One region of the Enterobacter sp. ECC-219 genome, then DNA from elsewhere that is predicted to be linked to it. Evidence: predicted binding sites of a transcription regulator. Region 1 holds the regulator's gene; each other region holds the start of a gene.
The links. The regulator sigma-54, encoded in region 1, starts transcription at its own class of promoters, with help from an activator protein. The targets are predictions, from matches to a motif close to GTTGGCACANNTTTCGCTNT.
Positions count from the first base shown of each region.

Region 1 (4,213 bases):
CATATGCACTATGAGCTGGCGAAGGATCTGGTCATCCTGACCGGAAACGCCTATCTGGAACAGCTGGACAGCAATATTACCGGTGACCAGATTACCTATCTGGTGAAAGAGCAAAAAATGCAGGCCTCCAGCGAGAAAGGCAAACGCGTAACCACCGTGCTGGTTCCGTCGCAGCTGCAGGACAAAGGCAAGGGCCAGGCCCCGGCACAGAAGAAGAGTAACTAATTCGCTATGGCAACATTAACTGCAAAAAATCTCGCGAAGGCTTACAAAGGCCGCCGTGTCGTAGAAGATGTCAGTCTGACCGTCAACTCCGGCGAAATTGTGGGCCTGCTTGGCCCGAACGGTGCGGGTAAAACCACCACCTTCTACATGGTGGTTGGTATTGTGCCGCGCGATGCCGGCAACATTATTATTGACGATGAAGACATCAGCCTGCTGCCGCTGCACGCGCGCGCGCGCCGTGGCATCGGCTATCTGCCGCAGGAAGCCTCTATTTTCCGTCGTCTGAGCGTCTTTGATAACCTGATGGCGGTCCTGCAAATTCGCGACGACCTGACCAACGAACAGCGTCAGGATCGCGCCAACGAGCTGATGGAAGAGTTTCACATCGAGCACCTGCGCGACAGCCTGGGCCAGGCATTGTCCGGGGGGGAACGCCGTCGTGTTGAGATTGCGCGCGCGCTGGCCGCCAATCCGAAGTTTATCCTTCTGGATGAACCGTTTGCGGGCGTTGACCCAATCTCCGTTATCGACATTAAACGCATTATCGAGCATCTGCGTGACAGCGGGCTTGGCGTGCTGATCACCGACCACAACGTTCGTGAAACGCTGGCGGTATGTGAACGCGCGTATATCGTGAGCCAGGGCAATCTGATCGCCCACGGTACGCCGCAGCAGATCCTCGAAGACGATCATGTTAAGCGTGTCTATCTTGGGGAAGACTTCAGACTCTGATAGGGTAGAGGTAACGTAACGCCGAACCGGAGAAAAATGCTCTGAACATGAAGCAAGGTTTGCAATTAAGGCTCAGCCAACAGCTGGCGATGACGCCGCAGCTACAGCAGGCAATTCGCCTGTTGCAGCTGTCCACGTTAGAACTTCAGCAGGAGCTCCAGCAGGCGCTGGACAGCAATCCCCTGCTGGAGCAAGCCGATCTTCATGACGAGGTAGATACCCAGCAGTCACAGGATACAGAAGCGCTCGACACCGCGGATGCCCTCGAACAAAAAGAGATGCCGGACGAGCTTCCGCTGGATGCCAGCTGGGATGAAATCTATACCGCCGGGACCCCTTCCGGCACGCGTGCAGACTACCAGGACGACGAGCTACCGGTCTACCAGGGCGAAACCACCCAGTCGCTGCAGGATTACCTCATGTGGCAGGTAGAGCTTACCCCCTTCTCCGATACCGACCGTGCCATTGCCACGTCGATTGTCGACGCCGTTGATGACACCGGTTATTTGACCGTCACGCTGGACGACATTCTGGAAAGCATGGGCGATGAAGAGATTGAGATTGAGGAGATTGAAGCGGTACTGAAACGCATTCAGCGCTTCGATCCGGTCGGGGTGGCCGCGAAAGACCTGCGCGACTGCCTGCTGATCCAGCTTTCTCAGTTCAGCAAAGAGACGCCGTGGCTCGACGAAGCGCGCTTAATCATCAGCGATCATCTGGATCTTCTGGCTAACCACGATTTCCGCACCCTGATGCGCGTGACGCGCCTGAAGGAAGAGGTGCTGAAAGAGGCGGTAAATCTGATCCAGTCTCTCGATCCGCGTCCCGGTCAGTCGATCCAGACCAGCGAACCCGAGTACGTTATCCCGGACGTGCTGGTCAGAAAACACAATGACCGCTGGGTCGTTGAACTGAACTCTGACAGCATCCCTCGCCTGCAAATCAACCAGCAGTACGCCTCTATGTGCACCAGCGCGCGCAACGACTCCGACAATCAATATATTCGCAGCAATCTTCAGGAAGCGCGATGGTTGATCAAGAGCCTGGAGAGCCGGAATGATACCCTGCTGCGCGTGAGCCGCTGCATCGTCGAACAGCAGCAGGCATTCTTTGAGCAGGGCGAAGAGTATATGAAACCGATGGTACTGGCGGATATCGCCCAGGCCGTCGAGATGCATGAATCCACCATTTCCCGCGTCACCACGCAGAAGTATCTGCACAGTCCGCGCGGTATTTTTGAGCTTAAGTATTTCTTCTCCAGCCATGTGAACACCGAGGGCGGCGGCGAAGCGTCGTCAACGGCGATTCGCGCACTGGTGAAGAAGTTGATCGCCGCGGAGAACCCCGCGAAGCCACTAAGTGACAGTAAGTTGACCACCATGCTGTCCGATCAGGGTATTATGGTGGCACGTCGTACTGTTGCGAAGTATCGAGAGTCTTTATCCATTCCGCCGTCTAACCAGCGTAAACAGCTGGTCTGACACAACCGATAAGGAAGACACTATGCAGCTCAATATCACAGGACACAACGTCGAGATTACTGAGGCCTTACGTGACTTCGTGAACGCTAAGTTCGCGAAACTTGAACAGTATTTCGAAAGGATCAACCAGGTCTACGTTGTGTTAAAAGTGGAGAAAGTGACTCATATCTCGGATGCGACCCTGCATGTAAACGGGGGTGAGCTCCATGCCAGTGCGGAAGGGCAGGACATGTACGCGGCTATCGACGGCTTGATTGACAAGCTTGCGCGACAGCTCAATAAACATAAAGATAAACTGAAACAACACTAATTGTCCGGGCAGTTAACGGGTGCAGGACGGCCTGTTGTGAAACACAACAGGCCATTTGTACAGTTAGCGCTTAGGTGAAATTATGATAAACAACGATTCCGCTCTTCAACTGAGCAATGTCCTTAACCAGGAATGTACCCGCAGTGCCGTTCACTGCCAGAGCAAAAAACGTGCGCTGGAGATCATCAGTGAATTGGCTGCAAAACAGCTGGGCCTGCCGCCGCAGGTGGTGTTCGAAGCGATTCTGACCCGTGAAAAGATGGGCAGTACCGGTATCGGCAACGGCATCGCGATCCCGCACGGCAAGCTGGAAGAGGATACCCTGCGTGCCGTCGGTGTGTTTGTGCAGCTGGAAACGCCAATCGCTTTTGACGCCATTGATAACCAGCCCGTCGATCTCCTCTTCGCGCTGCTGGTGCCTGCCGACCAGACCAAGACCCATCTGCATACGCTTTCGCTGGTTGCTAAACGTCTGGCGGATAAAACCATCTGCCGTCGACTGCGCTCGGCCCAAAGTGATGAAGAGCTTTATCAAATTATCACTGAAGCAGAAGGCAATCAGGATGACGCATAACCAGGTGATGGCCTTCACATCTGTTGTCCTGAGGAGAAACGGAACATGGTGCTGATGATTGTCAGCGGTCGTTCAGGGTCGGGAAAATCCGTTGCCCTGCGTGCGCTGGAAGACATGGGTTTTTACTGCGTCGATAACCTGCCGGTCGTGTTATTGCCCGATCTGGCACGCACGCTAGCGGAGAGACAAACCTCCGCCGCCGTCAGTATCGACGTGCGTAACATGCCCGAATCCCCGGAGATCTTCGAACAGGCAATGAGTAACCTGCCTGACGCGTTCTCGCCTCAACTGCTGTTCCTTGATGCCGACCGCAATACCCTGATCCGCCGCTACAGTGATACCCGTCGTTTGCACCCGCTATCCAGCAAGAATCTCTCGCTGGAGAGCGCAATCGATGAAGAGAGCGATCTGCTGGAGCCGCTGCGCTCTCGTGCCGATCTGATAGTCGACACCTCAGAGATGTCCGTTCACGAGCTGGCGGAAATGCTGCGTACCCGCCTGCTGGGCAAACGCGAGCGCGAACTGACGATGGTGTTCGAATCCTTCGGCTTTAAGCACGGTATTCCGATTGATGCGGACTATGTTTTCGACGTGCGCTTCCTGCCGAACCCGCACTGGGATCCCAAACTGCGTCCAATGACCGGCCTGGATAAACCCGTCGCGGCGTTCCTCGACCGGCACACAGAAGTTCACAATTTTATCTACCAGACGCGAAGCTACCTTGAGCTATGGTTACCTATGCTGGAGACAAACAATCGTAGCTACCTGACAGTGGCGATTGGCTGTACCGGCGGTAAACATCGTTCGGTCTACATCGCCGAACAGCTGGCCGACTATTTCCGCTCGCGCGGTAAGAACGTTCAGTCCCGTCATCGCACGCTGGAAAAACGT
Region 1 is NZ_CP143680.1:61,999-66,211, forward strand. It holds gene lptA (lipopolysaccharide ABC transporter substrate-binding protein LptA) at 1-225, shown strand, start outside; gene lptB (LPS export ABC transporter ATP-binding protein) at 232-957, shown strand; gene rpoN (RNA polymerase factor sigma-54) at 1,005-2,438, shown strand; gene hpf (ribosome hibernation promoting factor) at 2,461-2,748, shown strand; gene ptsN (PTS IIA-like nitrogen regulatory protein PtsN) at 2,831-3,322, shown strand; gene rapZ (RNase adapter RapZ) at 3,368-4,213, shown strand, end outside.

Region 2 (4,213 bases), 470 kb from region 1:
CGATGCCGCCGAGCTTTTCGATATCCCGATGGCCGGTTCGGAACCAGACGCTACCCGCCCCGAGGAAGAGGGTGCTTTTAAACAGGCTGTGGTTGACGAGGTGATACAGGCCGCCGATAAACCCGGCAGCAATCAGCGCCGGCTGGTTAAGCGCCAGCCCGGCGACGCCCGCGCCCATACCGAGCAGGATGATGCCGATGTTTTCAAGGGTGTGGTACGCCAGCAGGCGCTGAATGTTGTGCTCCATCAGGGCGTACAACCCGCCAACGAACGCGGTGACCATGCCCGCAATCAGCAGCATCACGCCCCACCAAAGCGGCGGCTGACCGCCGGTCAGCGTGAGGGTCAGGATACCGAACAGCCCCACCTTCATCACCACTGTGGAGAACAGCGCGGCAGCCGGCGCCGGGGCATTCGCATGCGCCTGCGGCACCCAGCCGTGCAGCGGGATAATCCCGGCCAGCAGGCCAAAGCCGACTACGCCAAGCAGCCAGACGTCGTTGCCCAGCGTCTGGCCGTTAAGCGCGGAAAAGTCCAGGGTGCCGAAACGCTGCCACACCAACCAGCAGGCCAGCGCCAGCAGCAGCGTCCCGAGGCGACCGAGCGCAAACCACAGCTTGCCGGAGGCGCTGCAGCCCGTCAGGAACACGCCGCACAGGGCCATGATCTCCGCCATCACCACCAGCGCACCGAGGTTGCTGGCGATAACCGTGCAGACCGCCGTGGCCATCAGCAGGTTCACCAGCAGGCCGTTGGCTTTGACCTGCTGATGACGGTGCCAGTCAATATTGAACAGGCTGATAAACAGCCCGCACAGGCCAAAGGTCACCAGCCAGATGGCGTTTAGCGGTGTAATCGCCACGGTGTGGCGAATCAGCGGCATAAGTGTTTCCACGGATTGTCCGCCGAGCAGAACCACGCCGCCAGCGGCCAGCGTCATCAGGCTGCCGACCGCCCCGCCGATACCGGCTATCCAGCCGCTCAGGGTTTTATGGAAAGAGAACACCAGCGCCAGCACGGCGGCAGCGGCAAAGTACGCCACGGCGCTGTTAATCATAAATATCGCGTTCATTTCGCCCCCTCGTTAAGCGACTGCAGAAGCGAAAGATCGCCGACGTCGGTATTAATGGTCAGCTCGCGCTTGCGCCTGCTGGTGCGGGCGATGTCGCGGATGTTGACCAGGATCAGCGCTTTGGTCGGGCAGGTCCGCACGCAGGCCGGGCCCTGTTCGTCAAAGCTGCACAGGTCGCACTTCACCGCGATAGCGCGGATGCCGGGGACCCAGTCCAGCAGCGTGCTCACCTTCGCCGGAGCGGGTGGCGCAGGCAGCGCTTTCGGGGTATTGGCGTTCGCCGGGATATGGAGCGGGCGGCTGCCGGAGAATTCAATGGCGCCGAACGGGCAGGCGATGCCGCACAGCTTGCAGCTGACGCACAGGCTTTCGTTCAGCTGGACCGCGCCATCGACGCGGGTGATGGCGTTAACCGGGCACACGCCCGCACACGGGGCATCTTCACAGTGGTGGCAGAGCTGCGGGGCAGACTCTTTTTCATTACGCATGACGCGCAGGCGCGGCATGGACTGCAGCCCGTGCAGGCGGTGCGTTTCCGAGCACGCCGCCTCACAGGTTCGACAGCCAATACAGACCGTCGAGTCAGCAATTACAAAACGGTTCACCGGGCAATCCTCAGGTGATGGTCATTTTTGACGACGAAAAACTGTCTCATCGACACTTTTCGACACACGGTTATCAGGCAGGGTTAGCGGGAATCTTTCCCGCGACCAGCTGTTTCAGGTCGACCGGCAAGTCGTGTTCAACCGCGGCGTAGAGACCGTTGTAAACCGGCGCGATTTTCTCCAGATAGTGCTCAAGCACCTGCTGGCGATCGCGGTTGCTGACGTAGCCGTCGACCATGCCGTCGGCCATCAGCTGGGCCTGCGCAATACACTGTTTTTCACCCTCTTTGTTCTCGACGTAGTACTCGATGGTGTGGCTGTTAAAGCTGTCTGCCAGGGTGACAAAAACCGTGAAATGGCCGAAGAGGACAAATCGCATATCGCCCTGCGCCGCACAGCTCATCGCGTGATGCAGACGCGCTTTTGACAGGGTGATCCCCTGAACCAGAGAGTTGCAGTAGAGGTGCCACTGATCCTGAAGCTGCTGGTGGCGTTGCGCGATGTAATCCGCTTTTTCGCTGATTTCCCAAATAGTCATAAAAGGTATCCGGTTAATGGAGATAGCGGCTGTTAAGCAGATTCCGTGCCAGTTTTTAATTAATTGATTTACAATGACTTTATCAAAAAATTCACTGTCAACGCTGCGATGTCGACGTGTCATTTCGACAGCGTTGACATCGTCACGCCTTAAAAAAAATCAAGCTGGCACCGTTATTGCATTCAATGGCGCAATTCATTGAGGAGGCGTCATGCACGAAATCACCCTCTGCCAGCGTGCTCTGGAACTTATCGAACAGCAGGCAGTGCAAAACCGCGCGAAACGCGTCACTGGCGTCTGGCTGAAGGTCGGGGCGTTTTCCTGCGTCGAGACCAGCGCCCTGGCCTTCTGCTTTGAGCTGGTGTGCCGCGGCACGCTGGCGGAAGGCTGCGCGCTGCATATTGAAGAGCAGCAGGCGGAGTGCTGGTGCGAGCAGTGCCAGCAGTACGTCACCCTGCTGTCATCGAAGGTTCAGCGCTGCCCGCAGTGCCAGAGCGCCGGGCTGCGCATCGTGGCGGATGACGGCATGCAGATCCAACGTCTCGAAATCGAGAAGGAGTAAAGTATGTGTAGTACCTGCGGTTGCGCCGAAGGCAACCTGTATATAGAAGGGGATGAACACCGCCCCCACTCCGCGTTTCGCTCCGCGCCCTTTTCCCCCGCCCCGCGTCCTGCGGCGGCCCTGACCGGCATAACCTTTGCACCGCAACGCTCCGGCGCGGGTGACCTGCATTACGGCCACGGCGAAGCGGGCACCCACGCGCCGGGCATGAGCCAGCGCCAGATGCTGGAGGTGGAGCTCGACGTGCTGGACAAAAATAACCAGATCGCCGCCCGCAACCGCGCCCGCTTCGCCGCCCGCAAACAGCTGGTGCTGAACCTGGTCTCCAGCCCCGGTTCCGGCAAAACCACGCTGCTGACCGAAACGCTCAAACGCCTCAACGGGCGCGTCTCCTGCGCGGTGATCGAGGGCGACCAGCAAACGGTAAACGACGCGGCGCGCATCCGCGAAACCGGCACCCCGGCAATTCAAGTTAACACCGGTAAAGGTTGCCACCTGGACGCGCAGATGATTGCCGACGCCGCGCCGCGCCTGCCGCTGGCGGATAACGGCATCCTGTTTATTGAAAACGTCGGTAACCTGGTGTGCCCGGCAAGCTTTGACCTTGGCGAACGCCACAAGGTGGCGGTGCTTTCGGTGACCGAAGGCGAAGACAAGCCGCTGAAATACCCCCACATGTTCGCCGCCGCCTCCATCATGCTGCTGAACAAAGTCGACCTGCTGCCGTACCTGAATTTCGACGTGGATAAGTGCCTGGCGTATGCCCGGGAAGTGAATCCGGCGATTCACATCCTGCTGGTCTCCGCCACGCGCGGCGACGGAATGGACGCCTGGCTGGACTGGCTGGAGAGCGAACGATGTGCATAGGCGTACCGGGACAAATTCACGCCATCGACGGCAATCAGGCCAAAGTCGAGGTTTGCGGCATCCTGCGCGACGTCGACCTGACGCTGGTGGGCAGCACCGATGAAAGCGGCGCGTCGCGCCTCGGCCAGTGGGTGCTGGTCCACGTAGGCTTTGCGATGAGCGTGATTAACGAAGCAGAAGCCCGCGACACGCTCGACGCGCTGCAAAACATGTTCGACGTGGAACCGGACGTCGGCGCGCTGCTGTACGGCGAGGAAAGGTAATCATGCGTTACGTTGATGAATACCGCGCGCCGGAACAGGTGATGCAGCTTATCGGGCATCTGAAAACGCGCGCGGCGCTGCTGGACTACACGAAAGAAAAGCCGCTGCGGATCATGGAGGTGTGCGGCGGACATACGCACGCCATCTTCAAATTTGGCCTCGACCAGCTGCTGCCGGAGAACATCGAGTTTATTCACGGCCCCGGCTGCCCGGTGTGCGTGCTGCCGATGGGGCGCATCGACAGCTGCATTGAAATTGCCGGCCAGCCCGACGTTACTTTCTGCACCTTTGGCGACGCGATGCGCG
Region 2 is NZ_CP143680.1:4,615,741-4,619,953, forward strand. It holds gene hycC (formate hydrogenlyase subunit 3) at 1-1,072, opposite strand, end outside; gene V1603_RS21950 (4Fe-4S dicluster domain-containing protein) at 1,069-1,677, opposite strand; gene hycA (formate hydrogenlyase regulator HycA) at 1,751-2,215, opposite strand; gene hypA (hydrogenase maturation nickel metallochaperone HypA) at 2,427-2,777, shown strand; gene hypB (hydrogenase nickel incorporation protein HypB) at 2,781-3,644, shown strand; gene V1603_RS21970 (HypC/HybG/HupF family hydrogenase formation chaperone) at 3,635-3,907, shown strand; gene hypD (hydrogenase formation protein HypD) at 3,910-4,213, shown strand, end outside.
Region 2: hypA (hydrogenase maturation nickel metallochaperone HypA) is a predicted target of sigma-54. The motif match lies at 2,379-2,398, and genes of this name have one in related genera.

Region 3 (4,213 bases), 490 kb from region 1:
TGCTGATGAAGCGCAAAATCACCGCCGCACCGGTGGTGGACGAGCACGGTAGGCTGTGCGGCGCCATCAACCTGCAGGACTTCTACCAGGCCGGGATAATCTAACCCTTCAGCCCGAGACGCTTCGCCAGCCGGTGCAGGTTGGCGACGTCCATCTCCAGCGCCCGGGCGCACGCCGCCCAGCTGCGGTTGTTCTGCTCCAGCGCGCGGGTAATCATCTGACGCTGAAATGCTTCCGTCGCCTCGCGCAGGTTCTCGTTCACGCTCTCAGGCGTTGCAGGCTTCACGGACGGCGTATTTTCATCCTGCAGCGCAAAATGGCGCGCATGAATAACCACTTCATCCCCCGAGCGCGTCGCCCGCGCCAGCACTACCGCGCGGTGAATCGCATGCTCCAGCTCGCGCACGTTGCCCGGCCAGCCGTAGCTCAGCAGATGCGATCTCGCCCCCGGACTCAGCACCACGCGGGAAAGCCCCATCCTGAGGCGGCACTGCTCGCAGAAAAAGCCCGCCAGCAGCACCACGTCGTCCCCGCGCTCGCGTAGCGGGGGCACGGACAGCGGGAACACGCTCAGGCGGTGGAACAGGTCGGCGCGGAAATTGCCCGCCAGCACCGCTTCACGCAGATCCCGGTTAGTCGCTGCCAGCACGCGCACGTCCACTCTGTGGCTGCGGTCATCCCCCACGCGCTGAATATCGCCGTACTGCAATACGCGCAGCAGTTTGGCCTGAAGTGATAAGGATAATTCGCCAATCTCATCCAGGAAGAGCGTGCCGTTATCGGCCATTTCGAACTTGCCGCTGCGGTTGCTGATCGCCCCGGTAAACGCCCCTTTGACGTGACCAAACAGCTCGCTCTCCGCCACGCTTTCCGGCAGCGCGGCGCAGTTGAGGTACACCAGCGGGTTGGCCGCCCGCGGCGAGGCTTCGTGAATGGCTTTCGCCACCAGCTCCTTACCGGTGCCGGTCTCCCCGAAGATCAGCACGTTCAGATCGGACGCGGCGACAATCTCAATCTCTTTTTTGAGCTGCGCCATGCCGGGCGAAAGACCGATCATCTCCGTGTGCGTGACCTGCTCAAACGCCGCCGGGCTGCCGGGAAGAATATTCTGGCTCTCCAGCTGCTCTATCAACAGCGCATTATTCAGCGCCCCGGCGGCCAGCGCCGCAATCAGGCGCAGCGCTTCGTCGCTGAAGGTGTCGAACTGGTCCGGCGACATGCCGTCGAGCGTCAGCGCGCCAATCAGGTTTTGCCCGGCAAACAGCGGCAGGCCGATACAGGCGTGCACCTTCAGGCTCTCCTGTCCGGGGATCAGGCCGTCGTACGGGTCGGGCAGATCGCTGTCCGCCGGGAAACGCACCACGTCACCCGCGCGGGCGATGGTCTCCAGCCGCGGATGGCCTTCAAGGGTAAAGCGCCGTCCGAGCACGTCCTGCGCCAGCCCGTCGATAGCCAGCGGAATAAACTGTCTTCCCTCGTAGCGCAGCAGCGCCGAGGCGTCACACGCCAGCACCTGGCGCAGCGTGGAGATCAGCCGTTGAAAACGGTCCTGATGGCCGATACCGGTTTGCAGTTCAATGGCAATCTTCGCCAGCACATCTACAGAAAAGCTCATGTCAGCCTCACAGTCATTTTGACAATACATAGTGTCATATTGACAGCTTTCTTGATAGTCATAATGACTATCCTTTACGGACAATACATTTATAAACTCAATATTATCAATCAATTAAATAGTTGGCACGCACCTTGATATAGGTACAGCATCTTATTTGAAACGCTGTATTACGCTGAGGTTGCTATGTCTATTCTGGTTAAAAATAACATTCATTGGGTGGGTCAACGTGACTGGGAAGTGCGCGATTTCCACGGGACGGAATACAAAACGCTGCGCGGCAGCAGCTACAACAGCTATCTCATTCGCGAAGGTAAAAACGTGCTGATCGATACCGTCGATCACAAGTTCAGCCGCGAGTTCGTGCAGAACCTGCGCAGCGAAATCGATCTGAACGCCATCGACTACATCATCATCAACCATGCGGAAGAGGATCACGCCGGGGCCCTGACCGAACTGATGTCCTGCATCCCGGACACCCCAATCTACTGCACCACCAACGCCATCGACTCGATCAACGGCCACCATCACCATCCGGAGTGGAACTTCCACACCGTGAAAACCGGCGACGCGCTGGATATCGGCAACGGCAAGCAGCTGATCTTTGTGGAAACCCCGATGCTGCACTGGCCGGACAGCATGATGACCTACATGACCGGCGACGCGGTGCTGTTCAGCAACGACGCCTTCGGCCAGCACTACTGCGACGAGCGCCTGTTCAACGACGAAGTGGACCAAGCCGAGCTGTTCGAACAGTGCCAGCGTTACTACGCCAACATCCTGACCCCGTTCAGCCGCCTGGTGACGCCGAAAATCACCGAGATCCTCGGCTTCAACCTGCCGGTGGAGATGATTGCCACCTCCCACGGCGTGGTGTGGCGTGAAAACCCAACCCAGATAGTGGAGCTGTACCTGAAATGGGCGGCAGATTATCAGGAAGACCGCATTACGATTTTCTACGACACCATGTCCAACAACACCCGCATGATGGCGGACGCCATTGCCCAGGGCATCAACGAAGTGGACCCGAACGTGGCGGTGAAAATCTTCAACGTGGCGCGCAGCGATAAGAACGAGGTATTGACCAACGTCTTCCGCTCTAAGGGCGTGCTGGTGGGCACCTCCACCATGAATAACGTGATGATGCCGAAAATTGCCGGCCTGGTGGAAGAGATGACCGGTCTGCGCTTTCGCAACAAACGCGCCAGTGCCTTTGGTTCACACGGCTGGAGCGGCGGCGCGGTAGACCGTCTCTCCACCCGTTTACAGGATGCCGGTTTTGAGATGTCCCTGAGCCTGAAGGCGAAATGGCGTCCTGATCTCGACGCGCTGGAAATCTGCCGCCAGCACGGTCGCGACATTGCCCGTCAGTGGGCGCTCGCACCGCTTCCTGATGCCGATGCAACACCCGCCGAACAGCCGCAAACCTGTGACGTTGCCGCCAGCGCCGATCTCGGCCCACGCATGCAGTGCAGCGTCTGCCAGTGGGTTTACGATCCTGAGCTGGGCGAGCCGCTACAGGATGTCTCTCCGTGCACGCCGTGGAGCGAGGTGCCGGACAACTTCCTCTGCCCGGAATGTTCCCTCGGCAAAGACGTCTTTGACGAACTGGCAGCGGAGGCAAAATGAGCAACGGCATCGTTATCATCGGCTCGGGCTTTGCCGCCCGCCAGCTGGTGAAAAATATCCGCAAGCAGGACGCTCACGTGCCGCTGACGGTGATTGCCGCTGACAGCATGGACGAGTACAACAAGCCTGATTTAAGCCACGTCATCAGCCAGAATCAGCGCGCCGAAGACCTCACCCGCCAGACGGCGGGGGAGTTCGCGGAGCAGTTTAACCTGCGTCTGTTTCCGTACACCTGGGTCACCGACATCGACGCCGACGCCCACGTGGTGAAAGCGAAAGAGAAAACCTGGCAGTACGACAGGCTGGTGCTGGCGACCGGGGCATCAGCCTTTGTGCCGCCGGTTGAGGGCCGCGAGCTGATGATTACCCTCAACAGCCAGCAGGAGTACCAGGCCAGCGAAACCCTGCTCCGCGATGCGCAACGGGTGATGATTGTCGGCGGCGGGCTGATCGGCACCGAGCTGGCGATGGATTTCTGCCGCGCGGGGAAATCCGTCACCCTGGTTGACCACGCGGCCAGTATTCTGTCGGCGCTGATGCCCGCAGAAGTAAGCAGTCGCTTACAGCATCGTCTGACCGATATGGGCGTCCATCTGCTGCTGAAATCGCAGCTGCAGAGCCTGAGCAAAACCGAAGGCGGTATTCGCGCCACGCTCGACCGCAGCCGCAGCGTAGAAGTGGATGCGGTGGTTGCCGCGACAGGGCTGCGTCCGGAAACCGCGCTGGCGCATCGCGCAGGGGCTGAGATAAACCGCGGCGTGAAGGTAGACTGCTACCTGCAAACCACGCGGCCGGACATTTATGCCCTGGGCGACTGTGCGGAAATTAACGGTGAAGTGCTGCCCTTTTTGCAGCCGATTCAGTTAAGCGCAATGTGTCTGGCGAAAAATCTGCTCGGCGGAAGCGCGCCGCTGAAATTGCCCGCCATGCTGGTAAAAGTAAAAACGCCGGAATTACCGCTGCATCTCG
Region 3 is NZ_CP143680.1:4,597,553-4,601,765, forward strand. It holds gene gutQ (arabinose-5-phosphate isomerase GutQ) at 1-104, shown strand, start outside; gene norR (nitric oxide reductase transcriptional regulator NorR) at 101-1,615, opposite strand; gene norV (anaerobic nitric oxide reductase flavorubredoxin) at 1,802-3,244, shown strand; gene norW (NADH:flavorubredoxin reductase NorW) at 3,241-4,213, shown strand, end outside.
Region 3: norV (anaerobic nitric oxide reductase flavorubredoxin) is a predicted target of sigma-54. The motif match lies at 1,737-1,756, and genes of this name have one in related genera.

Region 4 (4,213 bases), 2.0 Mb from region 1:
CAGCTCAGCCGCCACACCTGGACCGTGCGCGCGCTGGCCTCGATTGAAGACTTTAACGACGCCTTCGGTACCCACTTCAGCGATGAAGAGGTCGATACCATTGGTGGACTGGTGATGCAGGCCTTTGGCCATCTTCCGGCGCGCGGTGAGACCGTTGACATCGACGGTTACCAGTTCAAAGTAGCAATGGCCGACAGCCGACGTATTATACAGGTTCACGTCAGAACGCCGGACGATTCACCGGTGCCAAAACTGGAAGATTAATGTAAATGGCATTTGCCCCATTGCTTGAACGCCAGCGCGTCCGTTTGCTGCTGGCGCTGTTGCTCGGAGCCAGCGGTACGCTGGCTTTTTCTCCTTACGATATCTGGCCCGCGGCCATTCTCTCCCTGATGGGGCTTCAGGGCCTGACCCTGAACCGTCGTCCGGTACAGGCCGCCGCCATTGGCTACTTCTGGGGGCTGGGGCTGTTTGGTTCCGGCATTAACTGGGTCTACGTCAGTATCGCCCAATTTGGCGGGATGCCGGGCCCGGTTAACGTCTTCCTGGTCGTACTGCTCGCTGCTTATCTCTCACTGTACACCGGTCTGTTCGCCGGTATCCTTTCTCGCCTGTGGCCTAAAACCACCTGGCTGCGCGTCGCCATTGCCGCGCCGGTGGTCTGGCAGATTACCGAGTTCCTGCGTGGCTGGGTGCTGACCGGTTTCCCGTGGCTACAGTTCGGCTACAGCCAAATTGACGGCCCGCTGAAAGGTCTCGCGCCGGTAATGGGCGTTGAAGCCATTAACTTCCTGCTGATGGTGGTGAGCGGCCTGCTGGTCCTGGCGCTGGTCCAGCGCTGCTGGAAACCGCTGGCTGTGGCGCTGGTGCTGTTCGCCCTGCCCTTCCCGCTGCGCTATATCCAGTGGTTCACGCCTGAGCCTGAGCGCACCATGCAGGTTTCCATGGTGCAGGGGAATATCCCGCAGTCCATGAAGTGGGACGAAAAAGAGCTGCTGAACACGCTGAAGATCTACGCCAACGCCACCGAAGAGGTGATGGGTAAATCGCAGCTGATTATCTGGCCAGAGTCTGCCATTCCCGATCTGGAAATCAACCAGCAGCCATTCCTGAACATGATGAACGACCTGCTGGTAGCGCGCGGCAGCACGCTGATTACCGGCATTGTCGATGCGCGGCTGAATCAGCAGAACCGCTACGACACCTACAACACTATCATTACGCTTGGGAAAGATAGCGAGTACAGCTACCACTCTACTGACCGGTACAACAAGAACCACCTGGTGCCGTTTGGTGAATTTGTCCCGCTGGAGTCGATTTTGCGCCCGCTGGCACCGTTCTTTGACCTGCCGATGTCCTCCTTCAGCCGCGGCCCGTACGTTCAGCCCCAGCTGCATGCGCACGGTCTGGCTCTTACGGCGGCCATCTGCTACGAAATCATCCTCGGCGAGCAGGTGCGGGATAACTTCCGTCCGGATACCGACTATCTGCTGACCATCTCCAACGATGCCTGGTTTGGTAAATCTATCGGCCCGTGGCAGCACTTCCAGATGGCGCGCATGCGTTCCCTGGAGCTGGCGCGTCCGCTGCTGCGCAGCACCAACAACGGCATCACAGCCGTGATTGGTCCGCAGGGTGAAATCCAGGCCATGATCCCGCAGTTTACCCGTGAGGTGCTGACCACTAACGTCACACCAACCACGGGACTTACGCCGTACGCCCGCACCGGCAACTGGCCGCTGTGGATTTTGACCGCGCTGTTCGGCTTTGGCGCCGTGCTGATGAGCCTGCGTCAGCGTCGTCGCTAGTCTTACCTTCTGTTGCCGGGTGGCGCTGACGCTTACCCGGCCTACATTTTTACTCCCGTAGGTCGGGTAAGGCGTAGCCGTCACCCGACAACTCCCTTCCGACGCCAAATCTGGCACGCCTATTGCTTTATTTATTCACGCAAACGCAGTTTGGCTTAACGTGTAACCTTGTCGCACCAGCGTAGATCATCGGTAGCACCGAAACGGTGCAACGGGAGATTATTGCCTCTGAATCGTGCGGCGCGCTTCGCAAAAATAAACAATAACGCAGCAAAATCTTTACATTAAGCCAGACTAAATGTTAACAAGCTTGCATAACACTGCACTCGCATCGCGCGAGATATAACAACATCACAATGGGTATCAATGCGTCACTGGCGCTGATAAGAAAGGAGTTGGGTATGCAATTACGTAAACTGGCCACAGCAATGCTGGTTATGGGAATGTCCGCAGGCGTGGTTCACGCTGAAGACGCTCCGGCAGCAGGCAGCACTCTCGACAAGATTGCCAAAAACGGCGTCATCGTGGTCGGCCACCGTGAATCTTCCGTCCCGTTCTCTTACTACGACAACACGCAAAAAGTCGTGGGCTATTCACAGGATTACTCCAACGCCATCGTTGAAGCTGTGAAGAAAAAGCTGAACAAACCTGACCTGCAGGTGAAGCTGATCCCAATCACTTCACAGAACCGTATTCCACTGCTGCAAAACGGCACCTTTGACTTCGAGTGTGGCTCTACCACCAACAACCTCGAACGCCAGAAGCAGGCGGCCTTCTCTGACACCATCTTTGTCGTGGGTACCCGTCTGCTGACCAAAAAAGGCGGAGCGATCAAAGATTTTGCTGACCTGAAAGGCAAAGCGGTCGTTGTGACCTCCGGTACCACTTCTGAAGTCCTGCTGCACAAGCTGAACGACGAGAAGAAAATGGACATGCGCATCATCAGCGCGAAAGACCATGGCGACTCTTTCCGTACCCTGGAAAGCGGCCGTGCCGTCGCGTTTATGATGGATGACGCCCTGCTGGCGGGCGAACGTGCGAAGGCGAAGAAACCAGACAACTGGGATATCGTCGGTACTGCGCAGTCCAAAGAAGCCTACGGCTGTATGCTGCGTAAAGACGATCCGCAGTTCAAAAAGCTGATCGATGACACCATCGCTCAGGTTCAGACCTCCGGCGAAGCGGAAAAATGGTTCGACAAGTGGTTCAAGAACCCAATTCCACCAAAAAACCTGAACATGAATTTTGAACTGTCTGACGACATGAAAGCGCTGTTCAAATCTCCAAATGACAAGGCTCTTAACTAATTAGAACAACAGGGGCGGGATCTCCTGCCCTCTCGATTGTCGGGAAGCATGGACAGACTATACGTTGAGTGGTCGTTCCCCACTCAGCGCGAAAAATGAGCTTCTCACCAATCTTCGAGGGTAGCGCTGCTACCCTCTTTTTTCTGGAGTTTATTATGTCAATAGACTGGAACTGGGGCATATTCCTGCAACAAGCCCCGTTCGGCAACACCACCTATCTTGGCTGGCTGTGGAGCGGCTTTCAGGTTACCGTGGCATTATCGATAACGGCGTGGATCATCGCGTTTCTTGTCGGTTCGCTGTTCGGTATTCTGCGCACCGTCCCTAACCGTTTCCTTTCAACCATTGGCACACTGTATGTGGAACTGTTCCGTAACGTTCCGCTCATCGTGCAGTTCTTTACCTGGTATCTGGTCATCCCGGAACTGCTGCCGGAAAATATTGGCATGTGGTTCAAGTCGGAGCTGGATCCGAATGTGCAGTTCTTTGTCTCCTCCATGATGTGTCTGGGGCTGTTTACCGCTGCGCGCGTTTGCGAGCAGGTGCGTGCCGCCATTCAGTCATTGCCGCGCGGACAAAAAAATGCGGGCCTGGCCATGGGCCTGACCCTGCCACAAACCTACCGCTATGTGCTGCTGCCTAACGCCTACCGCGTTATCGTTCCACCGATGACCTCTGAGATGATGAACCTGGTGAAAAACTCGGCCATCGCCTCAACCATCGGCCTGGTGGATATGGCTGCACAGGCGGGCAAGCTGCTGGATTACTCCGCTCACGCGTGGGAATCCTTCACCGCGATCACGCTCGCCTATGTTCTGATTAACGCTTTCATCATGCTGGTGATGAACCTGGTTGAACGCAAAGTACGCCTGCCGGGCAATCTGGGGGGCAAATAATGTACGAATTTGACTGGAGTTCTATTGTTCCATCCATGCCCTACCTGCTCGATGGTCTGGTAATTACCTTAAAGATCACCGCGATCGCCATCATCGTGGGTATCGTCTGGGGCACCCTGCTGGCCGTCATGCGACTGTCGAGCTTTAAGCCGCTCGCCTGGTTTGCGACCGCCTACGTTAACGTGTTCCGCTCTATTCCGCT
Region 4 is NZ_CP143680.1:2,020,962-2,025,174, reverse strand. It holds gene corC (CNNM family magnesium/cobalt transport protein CorC) at 1-264, shown strand, start outside; gene lnt (apolipoprotein N-acyltransferase) at 270-1,808, shown strand; gene V1603_RS09485 (amino acid ABC transporter substrate-binding protein) at 2,210-3,115, shown strand; gene V1603_RS09480 (amino acid ABC transporter permease) at 3,271-4,011, shown strand; gene gltK (glutamate/aspartate ABC transporter permease GltK) at 4,011-4,213, shown strand, end outside.
Region 4: V1603_RS09485 (amino acid ABC transporter substrate-binding protein) is a predicted target of sigma-54. The motif match lies at 1,918-1,937, and genes of this name have one in related genera.